3 regions of the Bacillus sp. 11B20 genome follow, and region 3 is predicted to be linked to each of the others. Evidence: predicted binding sites of a transcription regulator. Region 3 holds the regulator's gene; each other region holds the start of a gene.
The links. Region 3 encodes LexA, which represses DNA repair genes until DNA is damaged. Its sites were predicted from a motif close to CGAACATATGTTCG; they were not measured.
Positions count from the first base shown of each region.

Region 1: a site for LexA is predicted at 1,282-1,295, ahead of ACN6NB_RS05010 (YhjD family protein). Genes of this name have one in related genera too.
Region 2: a site for LexA is predicted at 1,668-1,681, ahead of uvrB (excinuclease ABC subunit UvrB). Genes of this name have one in related genera too.

Region 1 covers NZ_JBLZWZ010000007.1:157,534-160,817, forward strand. The annotation lists gene ACN6NB_RS05005 (LCP family protein) at 1-826, shown strand, start outside; gene ACN6NB_RS05010 (YhjD family protein) at 888-1,256, opposite strand; gene ACN6NB_RS05015 (TVP38/TMEM64 family protein) at 1,414-2,031, shown strand; gene lepB (signal peptidase I) at 2,031-2,543, shown strand; gene ACN6NB_RS05025 (AbrB family transcriptional regulator) at 2,582-3,284, opposite strand, start outside.
Region 2 covers NZ_JBLZWZ010000009.1:438,682-441,965, forward strand. The annotation lists gene uvrB (excinuclease ABC subunit UvrB) at 1-1,600, opposite strand, end outside; gene ACN6NB_RS16565 (CsbA family protein) at 1,880-2,125, opposite strand; gene ACN6NB_RS16570 (PEP/pyruvate-binding domain-containing protein) at 2,407-3,284, shown strand, end outside.
Region 3 covers NZ_JBLZWZ010000007.1:863,550-866,833, reverse strand. The annotation lists gene ACN6NB_RS08620 (YneB family resolvase-like protein) at 1-489, opposite strand, end outside; gene yneA (cell division suppressor protein YneA) at 507-818, opposite strand; gene lexA (transcriptional repressor LexA) at 978-1,598, shown strand; gene ACN6NB_RS08605 (hypothetical protein) at 1,644-2,090, opposite strand; gene ACN6NB_RS08600 (IseA DL-endopeptidase inhibitor family protein) at 2,387-2,929, shown strand; gene ACN6NB_RS08595 (STAS domain-containing protein) at 2,962-3,284, opposite strand, start outside.

The DNA.
Region 1 (3,284 bases), 710 kb from region 3:
GAATAAGGCGCAAGTATCATTAGAAAGAGGAGACACCTCGCAAAAGCGTGTAAAAGCGTTTGATCCAGGAAAAGACAGCTTTTCGGTGCTGCTGCTTGGAATTGACAGCCGTCCAGGTGAAACGGTAGACGAAGCAAGAAGTGATGCGGTCTTACTGGCGGCGGTGAACCGAACAGACAAAACCATTAAGCTTCTCAGTATTCCTCGTGATTCTTATGTGGATATACCGGGAAGAGGATATGATAAAATTGCTCACGCCCATGCGTTTGGAAGTGCAGATTTGTCAGTCAAAACGGTCGAAAACTTGTTGAACATTCCTGTAGACTATGTGATTTCAGGGAACTTTAAGGCATTTCAAGACATTGTGGATGAGCTAAACGGAATTGATGTAACGATTGAAGATGAAAGCATCGTAAAACAGATGGAAAAGGATTCAAAAGGAAAAGTTCAAGTGCAGACAGGCACTCATAGACTGAATGGCGAAGAAGCTTTAGCCTTTGTGAGAACGAGAAAAGCAGACAGTGATCTCATGCGCGGAAAGCGCCAAATGGAAGCACTTCAAGCCATCTTTGAAAAATCTAAATCGATTTCTTCGATCCCGTCATACGACAACATCATTGATACGCTTGGTGATAATGTCTCAACAAATCTTTCCATGAAACAGTTCATCGGTCTTTTTCCATTACTGAGCTCATTGAAATCAGTAGATACCATTCAGCTAAAGGGTCATGATTATCAGCCTGGGAATGTGTATTATTTTGAGTTAGATGGACCAGGATTAAACGAAGTCAGAACAGAGCTGAGAAAACAGCTTGAATTATCATAAATAAGTAGGAGCCTGCCGTCGCGGCAGGCTTTTTTGCATGTGTAACGCGCCGCATTTCAGCCTATAGTTCATTTGTTTGTGGGAGAAAATATCGAGTCAGCAGTTCCTCTACCCGGTGACGTATACGCGGATTAAAGTATTTATGCTTTTCTTCATAGCCATTTATGATAAATAGATACGTTGTAAATCCCTCATCGTGTTCAATTTGCTGTACTTTCATATTTTCTTTACGTAAATGCTGCTTCAGTTCATAAAGTGCTTTCTGTGCTTCCTTTAACACAGAGGTCACAAGCTGAATGTATGGTTCATTTAATTTAAATGTTTGATGTTGTTTTAAGTGTGTCAGATCACGATTGAGGATGGAGATGACCATAGGAAGAAAGATGGCCTGTTCCATCATTTGAAGCTGTACTCTTGATAGTCTCGTCATGTCCAAGCCTGCTTTCTTTATAAATAGAACAAACGTTCCTATTTATTATATCGAATGAGTCAAAAAATCTCAAGGGGGGCGAGTGGGATTTATTTGTATATTTTTATGTTTTCCATGTAAAATGAAATGTAGACAAACCTTGAAGGAGTCAAACAAGTTGACATCATTTCTTTCTCTATTTACTCATGAAAATATCACATCATTTTTTGAAAGCTACAAGGCCTTTGGACCAATTGTCGCTATATTGCTTCCCCTGATTGAAGCATTTCTTCCTTTTTTACCACTCGTGGCGTTTGCGGTGGCAAATGCAAATGCATTCGGCCTTTGGGAAGGCTTTTTATTAACCTGGATCGGTGCAAGTGCAGGTTCTATTCTTGTCTTTTTACTGATCAGAAAATTTGGACAGATGAGAATGCTGAACTTTATCAGCAGACACCCTTCTATTAAGAAATTAATGCTTTGGGTAGAGAAACGGGGATTTGGTCCGTTATTTATTTTACTCTGCTTTCCTTTTACACCTTCTGCAGCCGTCAATGTGGTCGCAGGCTTATCAAGAATTAGCATGTGGCAATTTTCATTAGCTGCTTTAGCTGGTAAGTGTGTTATGCTCTTTATCATTAGTTTTATTGGTTATGACCTTTCTGCTTTAGTAAAGAATCCGTTAAGAAGTGTTTTTGCGGTTCTAGTTATCGTTTTATTATGGTATGTTGGAAAGAGAGTAGAAAATAGGTTGAACATTCGAATGAGCAAGCGTGAGGACAAAGGAGGCTCTTAATGAAAAAGAAGCCATTGTTATGGTTGATGATTATTACATGCATCGTCTTATTGTTCCAGGTAAAGAATTTCATGTTTGTGAAGTATAAAGTAGAAGGGGTTAGTATGGACCCCACATTTACAGATGGAACAGAATTATTAATCAACAAGTTCTCGCCAAAACTCACGAAAATTAGCCGGTTTGATTATGTGTTATTTCACGGACCAAAAAATCAAATTTTGATCAAACGGGTCATTGGACTCCCGGGAGAATCGATCAAGTATGTCGATGATCAGTTATTTGTGGATGGTGCAAAATGGAAAGAACCCTATTTAAAAGAGCAGAAAAAACATAAAATGGGGAATGTCCTGACAGGGGATTTTCAGCTAAAAGCCATCACAGGACATGATAAAATCAAAAAAAACCATTACTTCGTGATCGGAGATAACCGAATACATAGCTTTGATAGCCGGCATTTTGGAACGATTTCAAAAGATCAAGTAGTTGGTGTCAAAAGAAATCAGGATGAATAAAAAAGAGGCGCTCTGCACATGCAAAGCGCCTCTCTTTTTTATTTAGCGGCTTTATATTCAGGATGTCTTTTTGCCCAGACATGATGTAAGAATCGAAAAAAAGGTGGCAGCATAGCAATGACAAGAATGATTCTAACGACTTGTACAGCTACTACAAAGGTTGAGTCCTCATGGAGTGTAACTGCTGTTGTTGCCATTTCTGCAATACCGCCAGGCGAAAAGGCAAGAATGGCTGTAATGACAGAAATCCCTGTGACCTCAGCAATGGCAATTGAACTGAGAACCGTTGCAGCAATCAATCCAGCTGAGCTGACGACAGCTACAATTAACGTGTTTTTTAGTCCGACAAACATCTGTTTATTCATTTTTGAACCGATGGTTGCACCTAGAAATACCTGTGATGCGATATTCGCTTGTGCTGGCCAATAAGGAATCAAATCATGACCTATGAGCGCACCTGCACCTACTTGAAGAGCAGCAACTCCTAACATGCTGCCAATCAGCCAAGGGGCAGGGAAATGAAGACGAACCGCCAGGCGTGACATAAGCCAGGCACCTAAAATAAGTGCAGCAGTCCACGAGATATTTGACAGGGTGAAAACACCGGATGAAAAGGCGCTCCCTTGAACGCCTGCAGCTGCATCCGCTGGATTTTTTGTATTTAAATAGAACACCGTAAATGGGATGGTGAGTACCACCATTAATACACGTGTTGTTTGTACGAGACTGACAACGGCTGTA
Region 2 (3,284 bases), on a different contig from region 3:
GGGATCTTTCAGAGCGCAAAAAGCCTTCTTTATCCGCATCTAAAATGGCCACGAGCGACACCTCTGGAATATCCAGTCCTTCACGAAGAAGGTTGATTCCAACAAGCACATCATATTTACCGAGACGCAGATCACGGATAATCTCAATCCGCTCAAGGGTCTTAATTTCTGAATGCAGGTAATTTACCTTGATTCCGATTTCTTTTAAGTAATCAGTAAGATCCTCAGACATTTTCTTCGTCAATGTGGTCACGAGCACACGCTCATTTTTCTCAATTCGTGCATGAATTTCTCCAATTAAGTCATCAATTTGTCCTTCAATTGGGCGCACTTCAATAATTGGATCAAGTAATCCTGTTGGACGGATAATTTGTTCCACAACCTCAGGCGTTTTCTCAAGCTCGTATGGACCAGGCGTTGCTGATACATGCACGATATGATTGATATGCTTTTCAAACTCATTAAAGGTGAGCGGTCTGTTATCAAGTGCTGATGGAAGGCGGAATCCGTGATCAACCAACACTTGCTTTCTCGCTTGGTCCCCGTTGTACATGGCACGGATTTGCGGAATCGTCACATGCGATTCATCGACAACAATCATAAAGTCATCTGGGAAATAATCAAGCAGTGTGTAAGGTGTTGAACCAGGAGGACGCAAGGTCAGATGTCTTGAATAATTCTCGATTCCTGAACAAAAGCCCATCTCTCTCATCATCTCAAGGTCATATCTTGTCCGCTGCTCAAGGCGTTGCGCCTCAAGTAATTTTCCATTTTCGCGAAGCTTTTCGAGCTGTTCTTCTAGCTCTTGTTCAATATTGATAATGGCTTTTTCCATTTTTTCTTCTCTTGTGACGAAGTGAGATGCTGGGAAAATGGCCACATGATCACGATCACCAAGTATTTCTCCAGTCAACGCATCCACTTCACGAATACGTTCAATTTCATCACCGAAAAACTCCACTCTGATACAATGCTCATCTCGTGAAGCAGGAAAAATCTCAACGACGTCTCCTCTGACTCGGAAGGTTCCGCGCTGAAAATCTATATCATTACGAGAATACTGAATATCCACCAGCTTACGAAGGAGCTGATTGCGTTCAATCTCCATTTCAGTGCGCAAAGACAGCACAAGCTCTCTATATTCCTCTGGCGAACCTAAGCCATAAATACAGGACACACTGGCAATGATGATGACATCCCTTCTCTCAAATAACGAGGACGTAGCCGAGTGTCTCAGCTTATCAATCTCATCATTGATACTGGCATCCTTCTCAATAAATGTATCGGTCTGAGGTACATATGCCTCTGGCTGATAATAATCATAGTAACTCACAAAATATTCAACAGCATTATTCGGGAAAAATTCCTTGAATTCGCTGTATAACTGACCGGCAAGTGTCTTATTATGCGCAATGACAAGAGTCGGTTTGTTCACTTCTTTGATCAGGTTGGAGACAGTAAAGGTCTTTCCCGTACCTGTAGCACCTAACAGCGTTTGATGCTGTTTCCCCTGATGGATCCCCTCAACAAGCTTTTCAATCGCCTTTGGCTGATCTCCTTGGGGCTGATAGTTAGAAACTAATTCAAAGCGGTCACTCACATCAAAGCCTCCGTTTCGTTACGAAATCTATCTAATGAATATATTATCATAAAAGAACACAAAAATACGAACTAAAGTTCGGCTCTCACTTGATTTTTATTTCCAATACAGTCATACCCTCTCTCCCTTGGCAAATAACCCTCTTAAGAAAACCTTCCTTTCAGTATGGAACATTTTGGAGTGAGATATTCGATGAGCAGAAAAAGAAAGCTGTGCTTACTAGAAATCGTAAGCACAGCTCTTGTTTAAAACATGTCAGCTTTCAGCATTGAGATAACATCATTGTTGTTTTTCAGCTTTTTCTCTCTTTTCGATTTCTTTTTTAGCCATAAACAAAGCCCCAGCTACTAAAGAAATAATATCTAATCCCACAATAAAGTAGGTTTCTGTATAGCCTTTCATATACGAAGCAAATAAAAGCGCTGCTGTTAACGCAATGCCTACGTAATGATTATAAGTAACCTTTGAAAATAAAATAACGAGCAGGAAAGGAAAAACTAGTGCAAATATGGCTTTTGTAATCACAAAAACCCTCCCTCTTCATGGTCTACTTCCTTGATTATAGTAAAGATTGGCATATTGAACAATTCACAGTTTTCAATTTCGCCGTTTTTCTTCATATTCGTAGACTTTTGTTTTAGAAATAGAAGGAAATTAGTGAGATTGTCCCCTTTGTAAAGATAGGTCTTTCTGTCTTTGACAATAACATCCAATCAATCCTATGATTAAAATGATAGTGCGCACTATCATTTTAAAAAATAGAGAAACATACAAACCATTGGCTATTTGGATAAGGGGGCATTCCCATGTATTCAGTTTTATTTCATGCGGCTGAAGAATCCGCATCACTCGCAGGGGCAAAAGGCCTAAATTTAATCAAATTAAACAATCACGGCCTGCCAGTCCCAGATGGATTTATTATTAAAACCAACAGCTTTGAAAGCTTTCTTTCATATCACAATCTGCAGCCAGCAGAACAAAATCTTTCTCAAAAAATCAAAGAAGCATCGTTTCCTTCACAAATGGAAGCAGAGCTGCTTTCGTCCTTTCAATCATTGCGGAAGACTTATCCCTCAGTTGCAGTCCGCTCCTCTGCTGTTGCTGAAGATCTCGAAGGGGCCTCATTTGCAGGACAGTACGAGACCTATTTAAATATCAAATCAAATGAAGAATTTTTACTAGCTGTCAAAGAATGCTGGTCTTCTTATTTTGCAGCGAGAGTCGTAGACTATAAGGAAGAGATGAATGAAAACGAAGAAGAGATTCCGCTTATGGCCGTTGTCGTTCAAGGATTGGTCCATTCTGACGTCTCCGGTGTCATCTTTAGTGAGAATCCCATATCTGGAAAAACAAATGAAATGATGCTGACCGCAAGCTACGGCTTGGGAGAAGCAATTGTCTCCGGTCTTGTGACACCAGACACGTTTATTGTAGATAAAGAGAACTTTTCGATTGAAAAAACACTTGGGGCGAAAGAGCTGCAAATTGTTCCTTTCCAAGAGGGTGTCATCGAGGAGCCAGTAGCGGTGGAAATGGCTGGCCAGTTTTGCCTGAACGATGATCAATTGAAAGAAATCGCACAAATCACAAAACAAGTAGAAGCACTTTACGGACATGGAGTCGATATCGAATTTGGTATAGCAAATGGGTCGTTTTATTTACTTCAAGCAAGGCCGATTACGAC
Region 3 (3,284 bases):
ACGGCCAGGTGCATGGTCCTGCTGCCTTAAATTCAGTTCAGGCTGATATCCGCGCTCAACTGCCCTTTTCATTCCCCGCTTGATTTTCAGGTTATGAATTTTCCGTTGGTATTCTTCGACGACTCCTACAATCTCAATGACCATTTCATCTGCTTCTGAAAGCTCAAGCTCTCCTCTATGAAACACGCTGTATACCTTTACGTTCTCTTTAAATAAACAATGAAGAAGTGCAATTTTTGCTTGTCCTCTTCCAAGACGAGTTTCATCCTGGATCAAAACGGCATCGATTGACTCTTCCTTCAGTGCAGCAAGCATTTCAAACACACCATCACGATCTAAATCATATCCACTTGCTTTTTCTTTGATGACTTTGACCACATTCATCTTGTGCATGGCAGCTAACGCCAGCAGTTCTTCTTCTTGTCTTTTCAACGAGGTTTCCTGCTCTTCTTTGACAGTGCTTACTCTCGCATAAATGATTGCGTTCATGTCTAAAATCGACCTTTCTACTGTACTGTTGCAAGCTGATATACGACTGGATGCTCTTTTTTGACGGGTATAACAAGAATGTCGCCAGGCTGGATTTCAGTTGAAGCAAGATCATTGTGTTCGGTAACCCAATCAATAAATGCATTTTTGTCGATTGATTTGCTGTCGTTTACTTGATCAGCTAACCCCCAAAGAGTATCACCTGATTGAACCTCTATTTTAACATACTGATTTGTATCATTATGGCTTGTGACTGCAATAAGTGAGAGAAATGTGCCAACGATGAATGAGAATACCCCAATAAAAATAATAGATTCTTTTAACCTCATAATGTCATCTCTCCTAATAGAATATGTGTTCGCTCTTTCTGTCACTCATTATAAATACGAACAAACGTTTCTGTCAAACGTTTTTTTCGAACCTATGTTTGTACTGTTAGGAAAAACATGCTATAATTTCTTTAAAATTGACGTTTTGAGGTGCAAAAGATGACGAAGCTATCAAAAAGACAACTCGATATCCTGAAATTCATCAAAGATGAAGTAAAAAGCAAGGGTTATCCCCCATCCGTCCGTGAAATTGGAGAAGCTGTCGGTCTAGCATCCAGTTCAACGGTCCATGGACATTTAGCTAGACTAGAAACAAAGGGCTTAATTAGAAGAGACCCGACAAAACCTAGAGCGATCGAAGTACTAGATGAAGAGGAAATGAATATTCCAAAGAGTGCTGTAATGAACGTTCCAGTCATCGGAAAAGTAACGGCCGGCCTTCCTATCACTGCTGTTGAAAATGTAGAAGAATACTTCCCCCTTCCAGAGACTTTTGCAGCACCAGATGAACAAGTGTTTATGCTTGAAATTATGGGAGAAAGTATGATTGATGCAGGTATTTTGGACAAGGACTATGTCATCGTGCGTCAGCAAAGCACCGCTAACAATGGTGATATTGTGGTCGCCATGACAGAGGAAGATGAAGCGACAGTCAAACGCTTTTATAAAGAAGATACACACTTTAGATTACAGCCAGAGAACCCATCAATGGAACCGATTATTTTACAGAATGTGAGTATACTAGGTAAAGTGATTGGCGTATTTCGAAATATTCATTAAAAAAAGCCGGTATTTCATCAGCTGCTGATGAGAACCGGCTTTTTCTTATGCACAAGAATAGGCAAGAATACTTGAACTTGGGAAGGAACCAAATGTAAAGTTCGGCCATATAAAACCAGTTGTTCGGCCAAAAGGCTGTGAGGAAAGAACGAACATTAAAAATACTTGACCGTTTCTCAAAAACACAATTGTCCATCTTCTATTACATCCCGCTGCAAATTGTACAGTTTGATGACCTCCGCCAACACCGTGCCCAGATATAAGCGACTGCATACTCTGTGGCTGCGAGAGTGCTTGTTGATACTGCGAAATGATATGCTGCGGCGGTGCCGGCGGTGCAGATTGTCCGCCTGAACCTTGCCCTGGCCAAGTACCTCCTCCGATCGGAAACCCAGGAAACCCTCCACCTTGAGGAATACCAACAGATGGAAATCCTTGCATCTGCCTATCATATGAGTACCCATTCCACACACCTTCATACGGATGATACATAATAAACACCACTTTCTTTAGACATTCATCACGACAGTATATGTCATAAATAAAAAAGTGTGTTAAACGTCTAAATAGAAATTTTTCCAAAAGACGTTTCGTTCTTCTTTAGAACGGTTAAATAATCATTAAGAAGAAAAATAAAAAAAATGAAAACTTTTTGTCTCCCTCAAACGTTATATAATTAGAAACAAAAGAAATAAAAAAACATTTAGATTTAATACTTGTAATATCACTGTAATTATTGTAACATTTGTAACATAAGAAGTTTTCATTGAGAAAAGGAGGCAATTGCCTTGAAAAAATTATTTGTTTTATTAACTGCTATTATGCTTATGATCTCATTACAAACTACAACATTGGCCGCTTCCAAGAAATCAGCCGCTTTGACAAATAAAGAAGCGTTACATATTGCCCTTGATGCAAGAGAACACTTTTGGAGTGCAATGTCAGGCTACAAAATTAAAGAACATTCTAATTACAAATTAAAATCATTTACCTATAAAGATATGACATACAACTATCTTTCTAAAACATTTGATACAAAGAAAAAATTAAACAGCTACCTATCTCAAGTGTTCACTCAAGATGCCATCAAACATGGTTTAAAAGATTATCAGTTTATTGTTCATAAAGGCAAAATGGCTGTTCCAGTCGGTGACGGAGATAACATGCTCAATTGGGAAAAAGCCACACCTAAACTTGTTTCTAAGAAACAAACAGTCCGCACATATGAATTTACTGTCCCAACACTTGATGGACGCAAAGTAAAACGAACTGTTACGTACGAAAAAGTACAAAAAGATTGGAAAGTCACACAAATTGACGCTGTCATCTAAATAAAAAACCAGGCCTCTCATCGGCCTGGTTTTTATATTGGAGAAAATTCAGTCATGCGGTCCAGCGCGTGAGCAAGTGATGATGCCGTGCGAAATTCATTAAAAGGAAGCCCGAGCTGTACTGCTGTTTGAGCAATTTCTGGTCTAATTCCTGAAATGGTCGTCTCTACTCCAATTAACCGAAGTGATGTGACAAGATCAAAGATTTGATGAGCCACCATTGTATCAATAATGACAACACCAGATAGATCAATACATAAATGCTGAACCCCTTTTTGCGAGCACTGTTTTAGCGTATTTTCTAAAATAATCTTTGCTCTCGCTGTGTCAATATCACCTACTAAAGGCAACAACG